Regions from separate parts of the Caballeronia zhejiangensis genome, predicted to be linked through region 1. Evidence: riboswitches for the same ligand, from Rfam matches in the RefSeq annotation. Region 1 holds a riboswitch; the other holds the start of a gene.
The links. Region 1 has a riboswitch for manganese ahead of mntP (manganese efflux pump MntP). Riboswitches for the same ligand answer to the same signal wherever they lie in the genome.

Region 1 (7,490 bases):
CTCGATGCCGCGACGGGCAAGCTGCGCTGGAACTATCAGTTCACGCATCACGATCTGTGGGATATGGATGTGGGCGGGCAGCCGACGCTCGTCGATCTGCAGACGGCGCAGGGCACGCAGCCGGCGCTGATCGCATCGACGAAGCAGGGCAGCATCTACGTGCTGAATCGCGAAACCGGCCAGCCGATCGTGCCGATCAGCGAACTCGCCGTGCCGGGCGGCGCGGCGAAAGGCGATCACACCGCGCCGACGCAGGCCGTTTCCGCGCTCAACTTCAACCCGCCGCGCGTGACGGAGGCGGACATGTGGGGCACGACGCCGTTCGATCAGCTTTGGTGCCGCATCAAGTTCAGGAGCCTGCGCTACGACGGGCCGTACACGCCGCCGTCGGAGCAGGGATCGCTCGTGTTTCCGGGTAACTTCGGCGTATTCGACTGGGGCGGGATTTCCGTCGATCCGGTGCGGCAGATTCTGATCGCGAATCCGGACTACATGGCGTTCACGTCGAAGCTGATTCCGCGTGACAAGATTCCCGAGGACAACGGCGAGAAGAAAGGCAGCGAAACGAGCGGCATCAAGCTCGCGCGCGGTACGCCGTTCGGCTTTGAGATCAGCGCGTTTCTTTCACCGCTCGGGATTCCGTGCCAGGCGCCGCCGTGGGGCTACATCGCGGGCGTCGATCTGCGCACGCAGAAGATTGCGTGGATGCACAAGAACGGCACCATCGTCGACAGCGCGCCGCTGCCGATTCCGATGCCGCTCGGCGTGCCGAGCCTCGGCGGGACGATCGTGACGGCGGGCGGCGTCGCGTTCCTGACGGGCACGCTCGATCAATACGTGCGCGCCTACGACGTGCGCGACGGCAAGAAGCTGTGGGAGGCGCGTCTGCCGGCGGGCGGTCAGGCCACGCCGATGAGCTACGCCGATGCAAGCGGCAAGCAATATGTGCTCGTGACGGCGGGCGGTCATGGCTCGCTCGGCACGAAGGCGGGCGATTATGTAATTGCCTATACGTTGCAGTGAATGCGAAAAAAAGCGCGGGAATTTTCTCCCGCGCCTGCACGTTACGTCCGGCGATAAGCCTCGGCCATGAGCGCGCTGACCTTCGCGCGCGCGCTCAGCGCATTGCGGACGGCGGCGACGATGAAGGAAACGAGGGCGATCGGCGTGGCAGCGATGATTCCCATGATGAACTCCGTACTGGGGTAACTAACTAGGTAATAACCCTAGGTTAGCACATTATGACGCATTGCAACAAATATCTTTCGGGGAATTGACCGTACGCAAAGGCGAAACGCTCTGAAGGAGCATCCAGATGAAGACGCACTTTCCGGCTCGTATCGCGGCGATCGGCGCCGTTGTGCTCATCGCGGCGATCGTCGTCGCGTGCAGTGGCGGTTCCGGCGATAGCGCCACTTCGTCTGCGGCGAGCGGCGGCGCGCCGGCGGCGGCATCGAGCCCGTCGGGGGCATCGAGCCCGGCGGGGGCATCGGCGCCTCTGGCTGCGGTGTCGAAAGATGTCGTCACCTGGCACAACGACATCGCGCGCACCGGACAGCAACTCGCGGAAACCGTCCTCACGCCGGCGAACGTCAATCAGCGTACTTTCGGCAAGCTCGCGCTCTTTTCCGTCGATGGCGCCGTCGACGCGCAGCCGCTCTTTCTGGCGGGCGTACCGATCGCGGGCGGCACGCGCAACGTGCTCTACGTCGCGACGGAAAACGCCAGCGTCTACGCTTTCGACGCCGACAGCGGCGCGGTGCTGTGGAAAGTCTCGACGCTCGGCAGCGGCGAGTCGCCGAGCGACGACCACAACTGTCATCAGATCACGCCGACAATCGGTGTCACGGCGACGCCGGTCATCGACCGGACGCGCGGCCCGAATGGCGCGATGTATGTCGTCGGCATGTCGAAGGATGCGTCGGGCGCGTATCACCAGCGCATTCACGCGCTCGATGTCGCGACGGGCGCCGAGCTCTTCAACGGCCCCACCGAAATCCGGGCGACGTATCCGGGCAACGGCGCGGGCAGCCAGAACGGCACGCTGACGTTCGATCCCGGCCAGTACGCCGAGCGCGCGGCGTTGCTGCTGCTGAACGGCGTCGTCTACACGGCGTGGACTTCGCATTGCGACTTCATGCCGTACACCGGCTGGGTCATGGGCTACGACGCCGCGACCCTGCAACAGGCGAGCGTGCTGAACCTCACGCCGAACGGCCAGATGGGCTCGATCTGGATGAGCGGCGCGGGCCTTGCATCGGACGGCCAGGCGATCTTTTTCCTCGACGCCAACGGCACCTTCGATCCGACCCAAAACGCGCAGGAGATGCCGATCAACGGCAACTTCGGCAACGGTTTTTTGCGGCTGGAAACGTCGCCGCTCAGGGTGCAGGACTATTTCGAGCCGTCGAACACGGTGCAGGAGTCGAACGAGGACGAAGATCTCGGTTCCGGCGGCGCGATGGTGCTGCCGGACTTCACCGATGCGGGCGGCACGGTCCGGCATCTGGCGATCGGCGCGGGCAAGAACTCGACGATCTACGTCGTGAACCGCTTCTCGATGGGCAAGTTCGATTCGAATGCGGACCACATCTATCAGGAACTCGTCGGCCAGATTCGCGGGGCGATGTTCGGCGCGCCCGCGTATTTCAACAACACGGTCTATTTCGGCGCGGTCGGCGACAGCATTCGGGCGTTCGCGGTCAGCAACGCGTTGCTTTCGGCGACGTCGACGAGTCAGACGTCGAATGCGTTCGGCTTCCCCGGCGCGACGCCGAGCATTTCCGCGAACGGCACGGCGAACGGCATTCTGTGGGCGGCGGAGAACGGCGCGACAGGCGCGCTGCGCGCCTACGACGCGGCCAATCTCGCGCGCCAGCTCTACAGCAGCAACGACGCCGGCACGCGCGACCAGTTCGGTGCGGGCAACAAGTTCATCACGCCGATGATCGCGAACGGCAAGGTGTATGTCGGCACGAAGAACGGCGTCGCCGTGTTCGGGCTGTTGTCGAAATAGGATCGGCGCGCGAACGCGGCGCCGGGCGTGACGCCGCGAGCGCGCCGCAACCAGCCGAAACGCCGTGGAACGGTCGCGAAGTCATGTTAAGCTCTCGGTTCTTCGCTGGGGAGTAGCCGGCTTTCCTGCACAGGGAAAGCGCTCATGTCAACACGCTCGGTCGTTCAGGCCGTGGCATGAGCAGCCATCAAAGGTTGGCAAGACCATCGACAGAATTCGCGACCGGTCGGGCGCGCGTTCTGTCGTTCCATCTTGCCCGACCAGAGCGCTACTCGATGAATCTCGCCTCCACAATTTTTCTAGCCTTCGCCATGTCCACCGACGCGTTCGCCGCAGCCGTCGGCAAGGGCGCGACCCTGCACAAGCCGCGCATCGCGGAAGCGTTGAAGACCGGCGTGATCTTTGGCGTGATCGAAGCCCTGACGCCGCTCGTCGGCTGGGCGCTCGGCAGGGCGGCCGCGCAGTATGTCACCGCGTGGGATCACTGGATCGCGTTCGGCCTGCTCTTCCTGCTCGGCGCGCGCATGATCCGCGAAGGTTTCAGCAGCGTGAGCCACGAAGCGGAAAAGCCCAATTCGCATTCGTTCTGGGTGTTGGCGCTCACCGGTTTCGCGACCAGCATCGACGCGATGGCGGTCGGCGCGGGCCTCGCGTTCATCGATGTCGATATCTTCTCGACGGCCGCGACCATCGGTTTCGCGACGATGCTGATGGTGACGGTCGGCGTGATGGTCGGCCGGCTCGTCGGCGCGACGATCGGCAAGCGGGCGGAAATCGTCGGCGGGCTGATTCTGATCGGCGTCGGCAGCGTCATTCTGGCCGAACATCTCGGCCATCTCGGCTGAGGATGCGCGCCTTGCCGCCGCGCGGCGTGAGAATCGCGAGCACGGCGGCGACGATGAAAAGCGCGGGCACGTCACCCGCCAGATGACCGAGGTGGCGCCCCGCGCCGCCGAACGACTGCACGGCCATGATCGCGCCGTGCACGACGCTCGACCACACCGTGAACCAGATGAGGCTCAGATGCCTCATCGGCTCGCGCGATGCGATCAGCAGGAAAACGCCGAGCGTCGCGTAGATGCCGACGATCATCATCGCGTATTCCGAATGGCCTTCGTGGCCGGCATCCCACGCCCATCCAGAAGGCCAGAGCAGCATGAGCGGATAGAAGGCGAAGAGCGCGATCAGCCCGACGACGGCGAGCACGATGCGCAGGCAGGCGAGGCGACGGGCGTCGTTCATGGCGGCTCCTTGGCGGCGCGACATGAGCGACAAGATACCGCGAAGCGCACCGCGAAAGCCATCGATGGCGGCAGGCGTTTCCACCAAAAATCGGCGCAAATAAAATAACAACGACTGCCATTAGGCCGATACGATTCATCATTCCACTGCCTTCAACCACAAATCCAGCACGTCATGCCACGTCCGATTTCCGCGCGCATCCATCTCGACGCCATCCGACAGAATCTTCAACTTGTCAAACGCACGGCGCCGTCGTCGCGCGTGTGGTCCGTCATCAAGGCGAATGCTTATGGTCACGGCATCGAGCGCATTTATCCGGCGCTCGCTGAAGCCGACGGCATCGCGCTGCTCGATCTCGATGAAGCCGTCCGCGTGCGCGAGCTCGGCTGGAAAAAGCCGATTCTTTTGCTCGAAGGCGTTTTCGAGCCCGCGGATGTCGAAACGGCGGATCGTCACCGGCTCACGGTCACGGTGCATTGCGACGAGCAGCTTGCGTTGCTGAAGGCGGCGCGGCCGAACGAGCGCATCGACATACAGTTGAAGATGAACTCGGGCATGAACCGGCTCGGCTATCGGCCGGGCGAATTCGTCGAGGCTTGGAAAAGGGCGTCGGATATCGCGGCGATCGGCTCGATCGGCCTGATGAGTCACTTCGCGAACGCCGACGAAGGCGCGATCGACTGGCAGATAGACGAATTCGAAGCGGCCACGCGCGATCTTCCCGGCACGCGCTCGCTGTCGAATTCGGCGGCGGTGCTGTGGCATCCGCGCGCGCATCGCGACTGGGTGCGGCCGGGCACGATCCTCTACGGCGCCTCGCCGACGGGCTGCGCGCGCCACATCGAGCATTTCCCGTTGCGCGCGGCGATGACGCTCGAGAGCCGCATCATCGGCGTGCAGACGCTCGCGGCGGGCGAGACGATCGGCTATGGCCGCACTTTCACCGCGGATCGCGCGATGAAGATCGGCGTGGTCGCATGCGGCTACGCGGACGGCTATCCGCGTCACGCGCCGACGGGCACGCCCGTCATCGTCGATGGCGTGCGTACGCGCATCGTCGGACGCGTGTCGATGGACATGCTCACCGTCGATCTCACGCCGTGTCCGGCTGCGGGCATCGGATCGCCGGTGGAACTGTGGGGCGAACGCGTCCGGGTCGATGAAGTGGCCGAACCGTCCGGCACGATCGGCTACGAGTTGATGTGCGCGCTCGCGCGGCGCGTGCCCGTCGCGATCGACGCGGGCGTTTCGAATCGGGCAGAAGCGCATTCGGCATGACGCTCACGATGACGCGTCTCGAAGGCAGTGCTTACGTTCGAAAATGCGCGATCACATCGGCGAGGATTTCGATGCCTTTGCGGATCTGCTCGACCGGCACGCTCGCATAGCCGAGGATGAGCCCGGCCGTCCGGTTCGACGTGCCGCCGCACGGCGCGACATGAAGCGGCGACACCGGATAGACGCCCACGCCCTTCGCATGCGCGGCGGCGACGAGCGCGGCTTCGTGCGCCGCGTCGATGAAGGGCAGCCACAGCGTGACGTGCAATCCGGCAGCCGTGCCCGTCGCGTGCGCGCGCTTCGGAAGAAGATCGGCGATGGCGTCGAGCAAGGCCGCGCGCCGCCGTTCGTATTCGCGCCGCACGCGCCGCACGTGACGCTCATACGCGCCGCTTTCGATTAGCGCCGCGAGCACGCGCTGATCGATGACGGCCGAATGACGATCCGCGAGCCGCTTCGCCTGACGGAACGCCGGCACGAGATCGTGCGGCAGGATCATGTAGCCGAGCCGCAGATGCGGCGAAAGCGCCTTCGAAAACGTGCCGATGTAGATCACGCGGCCATTCGTATCGATCGATTGCAAGGCGTCGATCGGGCGCTGGCCGTATCGGAACTCGCCGTCGTAATCGTCTTCGATGATCCACGCGTCGTGCCGTTGCGCCCATTCGAGCAATTCGAGACGGCGGCCGATCGGCAGCACGCCGCCCAGCGGAAACTGGTGCGATGGCGTCACGTAGGCGAGCCGCGCGCGTCCATCGGCGGGAAGGCGGCGCGTATCGAGACCGTTTTCGTCGACGGGCACCGGCAGCGCCACGCCGCCCGATGCCTCGAAGCAATGCCGCGCGATCAGATAGCCGGGATCTTCGAATGCGAAGGCGTCGCCGGGATCGAGCAGCAGCCGCGCGCAAAGATCGAGCGCCTGCTGCGTGCCGTTCACGACGACGATCTGATCGCTATCGCAGACGAGCCCGCGCGCGCGGCCGAGATACGCCTGCAACGCGCGCCTGAGCGACGCGTCGCCTTCGGGCGCGACGTAATAGAGGCTGTCCGGTTGATGCAGCAGTTCGGCCTGATACGCGCGTTTCCAGATCAACGAAGGAAAGTCGCGCGCGGACACTGCGCCGTACAGGAAGTTGATGCTGCCTTTCGTCACTTGCGCGAGAACGGGCATCGGCAGTGTAGAAACGCGCCGGCCATAGGCGGAAAGGGCGGGCGCGGTGCGTTCGGCGCGCGCGGGAATCGGCGGCGCGAGCGGCATCGGCGGCGTGGCGACTCGCGCCACGCGTCCCGCCGACGTGACGAGAAAGCCCTCCGCCGCGAGCTGTTCGTACGCTGCCGTGACGGTCGTGCGCGAGACGCCGAGATCGGCCGCCAGCGCGCGCGTAGAAGGTGCGGGAGCGCCGGCGGGCAACGTGCCATCGGCGATCTGGGCGCGCAGCAGATCGTAAATGCGCCGTCCGGTGCCGATGGCGTCTTTCAACTGGACCATGAAAATTGCTCGAAACTGGATCTTCTTATTGTGCCTGTTTCGGGCGATAGTGACGGGGTTCCGCCACTTTCCATCGGGCATCCAGGATGTATATTCCGCCGCATTTCGCCGAGACTCGCCCTGAAGAGCTGCATCGGATCATTCGTGGGCATCCGCTCGGAATGCTGGTGACGCACGACGCCGCCGGTCTCGACGCCAATCACATTCCGTTCGAGTTCGATCCGGCGCAGGGCGAGCATGGCTTGCTGACGGCGCACGTCGCGCGCGCCAACGACGTGTGGCAGCGTTGCCCGGGCGGCACGCCCGTCATGGTGATTTTTCGCGGCGCGGAGGGTTATGTCTCGCCGAACTGGTATCCGAGCAAGCATGAGACGCATCGGCAAGTGCCGACGTGGAACTACGAAGTCGTGCACGCGCACGGCGTGCTCACCGTGCGCGACGACGAGCAGTTCGTGCGCGGTCTCG
Region 2 (7,490 bases), on a different replicon from region 1:
GAAGTCGTTCCTGACGGTGAACGCAGGCGCAACGACGACTCCGACGACTTTCTCGCTCACATCGGCCGCGAACGTGTCGGCCAACACCGCAGTTGACGCGGCCAGCAAGCTGAACGCCGCTCCGAGCCTTGCGGACATCGACATCAGCTCGACGGGTGGCGCCAACGCCGCGATCCTGTCGATCGACAACGCGCTGAACACGGTCAACTCGCTGCAAGCAAACCTCGGCGCTGCGCAAAACCGCTTCACGTCGATCGCTTCGACTCAGACGCAACAGTCGACCAACCTGTCGTCGGCACAATCGCAAATCACCGACGCGAACTTCGCGCAGGAAACCGCGAACCTGTCGAAGGCTCAAGTGCTGCAACAAGCTGGCATCTCGGTGCTGGCTCAAGCGAACTCGATGCCCCAGCAAGTTCTGAAGCTCCTCGGCTAAGCAACATCGCCGACGCTGTAGCCGGCGCGCATCGGCAAGTACAATGCGCGCCGGATGTAAAAAGCATTGCGTCGGGAGCTCGTCTCCCTGTGCGCGTTTTCGGGAGACGATTACTCCCGCTCAATTCCAAGCGATCGCGAAGCAATACGACCGGAGTACTCATGACCACCGTAGCCACGACAACGGGTTCCACTGTCGATCCGACGAGCGCCGTACAGCAGGCCGCACAGTCGATCATCAGCGGTTCCACGAACTCCACGATGGACGTGAACTCGCTCGTCAGCGCGATTGTCAACGCGAAGGTCGCAGGACAGACCGACGCGCTCAACAACAAGAAGACGGCCGACAACACGCAGCTCACCGCAATCGGCACGTTGAAGTCGGTACTCTCGCTGCTGCAGAGCTCGATCACCAATCTCGCGAACGGCACCGCGCTTTCCGCCTTCACCGCCACCGCTGACGGCAAGGGTCTCACGGCCACCGCGGGCAGTGGCGCGGTCGCGGGTGGCTATTCGGTGAACGTGCAGAACATCGCGACGTCGCAGTCGATCACGTCGGGCGCGTTCAAGTCGACCGACACCCTCGGCAGCGGCTCGATGACGATTAACGTCAACGGCAAGCCTAGCACGATCAAGATCGACAGCAGCAACAACACGCTCTCGGGCATCGCTTCGACGATCAATTCGGCGTCCGACAATCCGGGCGTCACCGCGACCATCATCAACGGCACGGACGGCGCGCACCTCGTGCTGCGCTCCTCGTCGACGGGACTGTCCAACGGCATCAATATCACGGTCGATGCGGACGACAGCACGTCGCCGCTCAACAAGCTCGCAGTTAAGACGACGACCGTGGCCTCGAGCACGGCCGCCGATCCCAACGATCCGACCAAGACCATCACTACGCCCGCGCACACGTCGATCGACAGTACGGGCGGTTGGAACCAGAACACGGTCGGCCAGGACGCGAATCTGACGGTCGCGGGCACGGCCGTAGTGAGCTCGAGCAACACGATCAAGGACGCAATCACGGGCGTTTCGATGACGCTCGCGTCGGACTCGGTCGGTACGACGCAGACGCTCACGATCGGCCAGGACGTCAGCGGCCAGAAGACGACGATCGAAGCATTCGTCACGGCGTACAACAACTTCGTCAGCACGGCGTCTTCGTTGACGTCGTTCGATTCGACTCAGGCAGCCGGTTCGCAAGGCGGCGCGCTGCTCGGCGACTCGATGATGAACTCGATCAAGAACACCATCTCGAGCACGATCAGCCGCGCGATCGGGACTGGCAAGGATCAGGTGAATCTCGCTTCGATCGGCATCGCGCTGCAGCCCGACGGCTCGCTCAAGACCGACGAGGACGCGCTTACCGATGCGCTCACGAACAAGAGCGGCACGATCGCATCGCTCTTCAACTCGACCAATGGCGTCGCGGCGCAATTGAACAAGAGCCTGACTTCGTTCTTGCAGACCGGCGGCCTCATCGACACGCGCACCACCGCGCTCAACACCGATTTGAAGAACATCGCCGATCAGCAGACGCAGCTCACCGCTTATACGCAGCAATTGACGACGTCATATAATCAGCAGTTCACGGCGCTGAACACGCTGATGTCGTCGATGACGCAGCAGTCGAGCTATCTGACGGCGCTCTTCGGCGGCTCGAACAGCGCCGGCGCGATGTCTGACTCCAAGAAGTAATTGCTGAAGGAATCGACGCATCATGAACCAGAATGAACTGATCGAGAACGCGTGGGCATTGACTGAGGCGATCGAAGAAGCCGTGAGTCAGAGCGACTGGGCGCGCGCCGCCGAACTCGACTCAGCGCGCGCGCCGCTCGTGATGTCGCTGCGGGCGGACCAGCCAGTCGAGGCGGTCGCGTTGATTCGGCAGATCCAGGCGAGCATCGACGCGGTTGCCGCGCGTGCAAAAGATGCGCAAGCGACGCTCTCCGCCACGTATCGCCGGGCGATGGAGGGCGCGAAAGCCGCTGGACGATATCATCAGGCGGCGCGGTTCTAAAGTTTCCCGCGCGTCTGCCGATAACCCCTATAAGAACAACAAGAACGACGCGCCGGAATCATCGGCGCGCTGCTTCGCTCTTCGATGCCCGCCTCGCGCGGGCATTCTTCTTTGTGCCGCAGCTTTCTCAGCGCCCGAGCGTCAACGCGAGATAGGCCGCGTACAGCACGCCGTTGCCGAGCAGCGCCCACAGCAGGACGCCGTCCTCCTTCGCATTGAAGCGCAGCCACGCCGCCGCCGCGAGCGTGATGAGCACGCCCGTCAGCACTTCGATACGCGGCTCCCACGGCGTCAGCATGATGCCGATGGCCGGAAGCAACGTCCCTTGAAACACCATCGCGCCGGTGATGTTGCCGAACGCGAGCGTGTCCTTTCCTCGGCGCGCCCACAGAATGCTGTTCACTTTCTCGGGCAGCTCCGTCGCGATCGGAATGATGATGAGCGACAGCAGCAGCGCCGAAATTCCCAGCGCATGCGACACGCCCTCGACGCCGTGAATGAAGCCCTTCGCGCCGCCGACGAGCAGCACGATGCCGAAGAAAAACTGCAGCATGATCGTGCCGAGCGACGTTTTCAAACCGAGACGCGAAGCGAACAAGGCCTCGGGCGCTTCCGTTCCGTGTCCGCCCTCGACGAGCTTCGCCGAAGCCTTGAACGTCGAAATCACATAAACGATATAGAGCGCGACGAGCCCGACCGCGAACAACGCGCGCACTTGCCACGCGTGATGCGGCACGAACATCGCGGCGCACGCGATGAGAAACGCGACCAGAAAGAAGTTCAGATCGCGCACGAAGCCGCTGCGCTCCGGCACGATGCGCCCGCTCATGCCGCGCGACTTGAGGATCGCGAACGTCATCAGACACGTCGAAAGCGTCGCGAGCATAAGCGGCGCGCCGAGAATCGCGCCGACGCCGATCTCTTCGTTGACCGCACGGCTCGTCGTGCCGCCGAGCAGCGCGATGATCGGCACCGTCGTCTCGGGCAATGCCGTGCCGACCGCCGCGAACAGCGATCCGGTCACGCCTTCGGAAATGCCGAGCCGTTCGCCGAGATGTTCGAGCGCATTCGTGAATAGCTCCGCCGCGACCAGGATGATCGCGAGCATCAGCGCGAGTTCGAGAAAGAGCATCGTCATGCGGCACCTCGCATCGAAACATGCGACGGGTGCGCGAGCGTGCGCGGGAAACGGGGATGTTGTAGTTGTGGGGACACGATGATTCCACGGCCGGACGTCGAGCGAACCACGATGCGCCACGCGCCGTCCGGCCAGGAACGACATAGCGCATCGATGGTCTCGCCAAACCGTTCCGGTCGAACGCGCCACGGCAGCAGGGCCGAGGATGTTGACGCGTTCTCCTTCGCTCGCGAAGGAAGGCTACTCCCCAAAGAAGGCGCAAGTTTAGCCCGATGCGCCTCGTTTCGGCAACCCGCGGAATAAGCGTATGCCGATCGGATCGTTGTCGTCGACGGATGCATCCGCTAATCTGGCCGCGCCGGGCGCGTCGCTTGCTGCGCGTGCTCAAGCTCATCCACGAACAAAAATGAAGATCACGGGAGATCTCATGCGTCTGAAACTCTTCGCCGCGGCCGCCGCGATGGCCATGCTCGCCGCGCCGATGCTCGCGATGTCCAAGCCGCTCACCGTCTGCACCGAATCGAGCCCGGACGGCTTCGATGTCGTGCAATTCAATTCGCTCGTAACGACCAACGCATCGGCGGATGTCATCTTCAATACGCTCGTCTCCTACGACGAAGCCGCGAAGAAGGTCGTGCCCTCGCTCGCGGAAAAGTGGGACGTGACGAGCGACGGGCTCACGTACACATTCCATCTGCGTCCGAACGTTCAGTTTCAGACGACCGATTACTTCAAGCCGACGCGTCCGCTCAGTGCCGACGACGTCGTGTTCACGTTCTCGCGCATGCTCTCGGACGACAATCCGTGGCACAAGATCGCGGGCGCGAGCGGCTTTCCGCACGCGCAGTCGATGGGCCTCGTGAAGCTCATCAAGGCCGTATCGAAAGTCGATGACCATACCGTGAAGTTCGAGCTCAACGAGCCGAACGCGACCTTCGTGCCGATCCTCACGATGGGCTTCGCATCGATCTATTCGGCCGAATATGCGGACAAGCTGCTGAAGGCGAACCAGCAGGTCGATCTGAACAGCAAGCCGATCGGCACCGGCCCGTTCGTGCTGAAGAGCTACACGAAAGATTCGGTCATCCGCTACGACGTGAATCCGTCGTACTGGGGCGCGAAACCGAAGATCGACCGGCTGATCTACGCGATCACGCCCGACGCCGCCGTGCGCGCGCAGAAGATCAAGGCGGGCGAATGCCAGATCGCGCTGTCGCCGAAGCCGCAGGACGTCATCGACGCGAAGAAGGACAAGTCGCTGAAGGTGAGCGAAGCGCCCGCATTCATGACGGCGTTCGTCGCGCTCAACACGCAGAAGAAGCCGCTCGACAATCCGAAGGTGCGTCAGGCGATCAACATGGCCTTCGATCGCACGACCTACATGAAGACCGTGTTCGACAACACGGCGACGCAAGCGGTGAATCCGTATCCGCCGAATACGTGGAGTTACGACAAGAACATCGAGGCGTACAAATATTCATCCGCCGATGCGAAGAAGCTGCTCGCCGATGCGGGCTTTCCGAACGGTTTCGACACGACGATCTGGGTACGCCCGAACGGCAGCGTGCTCAATCCGAATCCGAAGGCGGGCGCGGAATTGCTGCAAGCCGATCTCGCGAAAATCGGCGTGAAGGCGCAGGTGAAAGTGATCGAATGGGGCGAACTCATCAAGCAGGCGAAGCAGGGTCAGCACGACATGCTGTTCATGGGCTGGGCCGGCGACAACGGCGACCCGGACAACTACATGTCGCCGCTTTTCAGTTGCAACGCGGTGAAGTCAGGCATCAACTTCGCGCGCTATTGCGATCCGCAACTGGACAAGCTCATCGCCGATGGCAAGTCGACCGCCGATGTCGCCAAACGCACGAAGTCGTATATCGATGGGCAGAAGATCATCCACGATCAGGCGCTGTGGATTCCGCTCGTCTATCCGACGGCGGCGGCGCTCACGCGCGCGAACGTCAGCGGCTATAACGTGAGTCCGTTCGGGCGCGTGAATTTCGGCGCTGTTTCCGTGCAGTAAGCGAAGTCAGGCCGGCGTGAAGCGGATCACGCCGTCAGCGCCGGTCTGACGTTTCAGCGTGCCATCGAGCCAAAGCAGGTTCAGATGCGCGAGCGCTTCGCCGAGCGCGAACGTCATCTGATGGATATCGAGCTTGCGCTTGAACATGATAGGGACGATGTCTGCGGCGCTGCATGGCTTTTGAGCGCACGCGTCGCGCACTTCCGCCAGCCGCGCGCGATGATGCTCGCGCAATTGCCCGATGCGCGTTTGCACGCCGCGAAACGGCTTGCCGTGTGAGGGCAGCGCGAGCGTATCGGCGGGCATGGTTTCGTAGCGGCCGAGCGATTCCAGATACAGCGCAAGCGGATTGCCTTCCGGCTCGACTGCGAACACCGACACGTTTGTCGAAATGCGCGGCAACACCATGTCGCCGGAAATGAGCAACTTGTCGGCGGCGCAGAAAAGCGCGCTGTGCTCCGGCGAATGGCCGTAGCCCGACACCACTTCCCAATTGCGCGCGCCGATACGCATGACATCGCCATCGCGGATACGCCGATATTCCGCCGGAATCGACGGCACGAGCGTCGGGTAATAGCTATCGCGCTTGCGCAGCGCATCGAGCGACGCTTCGTCGGACAGGCCGTGCGCCGCGAAATGCGCCGCCGCTCGCTCGCCGCCCGCGTTCGAGCCGTCGCCGGCGGCCATCACGCGGCCCATCGCGTATTCGCCGAGCGACATCCACAGGCGCACGTTCCATCGATTCTTGTCGCCGCCCGTGCAGATCCAGTCGGCAAGTCCCAGATGATCCGGATGACAATGCGTGACGATCACACGCAGCACCGGCTTTCCATCGAGCACGGAATCGAACACGCGCTCCCAGTTCGCGCGGATCGTATCGCTCGAAATGCCGCAATCGACGACGGTCCAGCCTTTCACACCGTCGATTTCATCGGCGAGCAGCCACAGATTGATGTGATCGAGCGCGAACGGCAGCGGCATGCGCAGCCAGAACACGCCCGGCGCCACTTCCATGACGCCGCCCGATTCGGGCAGCCGGTCCGCGAAAACATAGTCGAGCTGGTGTTCGAGTGCGTTCATTCGGTGCCTGTCTCCGGGTTTGCGCCGCGTTGCAATTTGGCCAAGTTGACGATAACGTAAACGTCCATTCTAACGTTGCGCGCGCATTTGCGCTGCCGGCCGGCAATGACCCAACCGACGCATTACACGATCACCGAACTGGCGCGCGAGTTCGACATTACGCCGCGCGCCATTCGCTTTTACGAAGATCAGGGGCTGCTCGCGCCGAAGCGCGAAGGCTCGAACGGCCTGCGGCGTGTGTATTCGGCGCGCGATCGCACGCGCCTCAAGCTCACGCTGCGCGGCAAGCGGCTCGGTTTCACGCTGTCGGAAATCCGCACGCTGCTCGATCTGTATGACTCGCCTACCGGCACCGCGACGCAGCTACAGGCTTTCGTCGATACGATCGCGGCGCATCGCGAAGTGCTGCAGCGTCAGCTCGAAGACTTGAACACGACGCTCGCCGAACTTTCCGCGTATGAGGAACAGGGCCGCGCGCTGCTCGCGGCGGGCGCGGAAAAGCGTGCGCGCAAACCCAAAGCGGCATAACGCGTGACGCCCGCACAGGAAGCGCAGGGTCGATATGAATCATTTCCCCAAGCTGCTCTCGTCGCAAATCGGCTTCGATGTCGCCAAGACGATACTCGAAGGCTTCGAGCATCATTACCGCGTGTTCCGCGAAGCCGCGATCAAGGCGAAGGAGCTATTCGAGCGCGGCGACTGGCTCGCGTTGCAACAACTGGCGCGCGATCGCATCGCGTCGTATGACGATCGCGTCACGGAATGCGTGACGGCGCTCGAAGACGAAT

Region 2: it holds a riboswitch for manganese, as region 1 does, so the genes downstream of both, LDZ23_RS00485 (sodium:calcium antiporter) here and mntP (manganese efflux pump MntP) in region 1, are expected to answer to the same signal.

Annotation. Positions count from the first base shown of each region.
Region 1 covers NZ_CP084285.1:810,712-818,201, forward strand. The annotation lists gene LDZ23_RS24875 (membrane-bound PQQ-dependent dehydrogenase, glucose/quinate/shikimate family) at 1-1,023, shown strand, start outside; gene LDZ23_RS34880 (hypothetical protein) at 1,065-1,187, opposite strand; gene LDZ23_RS24880 (BamB-related PQQ repeat family beta-propellar protein) at 1,316-3,016, shown strand; yybP-ykoY riboswitch at 3,117-3,283, shown strand; gene mntP (manganese efflux pump MntP) at 3,292-3,861, shown strand; gene LDZ23_RS24890 (DUF6632 domain-containing protein) at 3,827-4,258, opposite strand; gene alr (alanine racemase) at 4,433-5,536, shown strand; gene pdxR (MocR-like pyridoxine biosynthesis transcription factor PdxR) at 5,568-7,025, opposite strand; gene LDZ23_RS24905 (FMN-binding negative transcriptional regulator) at 7,112-7,490, shown strand, end outside.
Region 2 covers NZ_CP084283.1:99,475-106,964, reverse strand. The annotation lists gene LDZ23_RS00500 (flagellin N-terminal helical domain-containing protein) at 1-436, shown strand, start outside; gene fliD (flagellar filament capping protein FliD) at 598-2,139, shown strand; gene fliT (flagellar protein FliT) at 2,162-2,461, shown strand; gene LDZ23_RS00485 (sodium:calcium antiporter) at 2,589-3,599, opposite strand; yybP-ykoY riboswitch at 3,688-3,863, opposite strand; gene LDZ23_RS00480 (ABC transporter substrate-binding protein) at 4,027-5,622, shown strand; gene LDZ23_RS00475 (MBL fold metallo-hydrolase) at 5,629-6,702, opposite strand; gene LDZ23_RS00470 (MerR family transcriptional regulator) at 6,808-7,230, shown strand; gene aceK (bifunctional isocitrate dehydrogenase kinase/phosphatase) at 7,265-7,490, shown strand, end outside.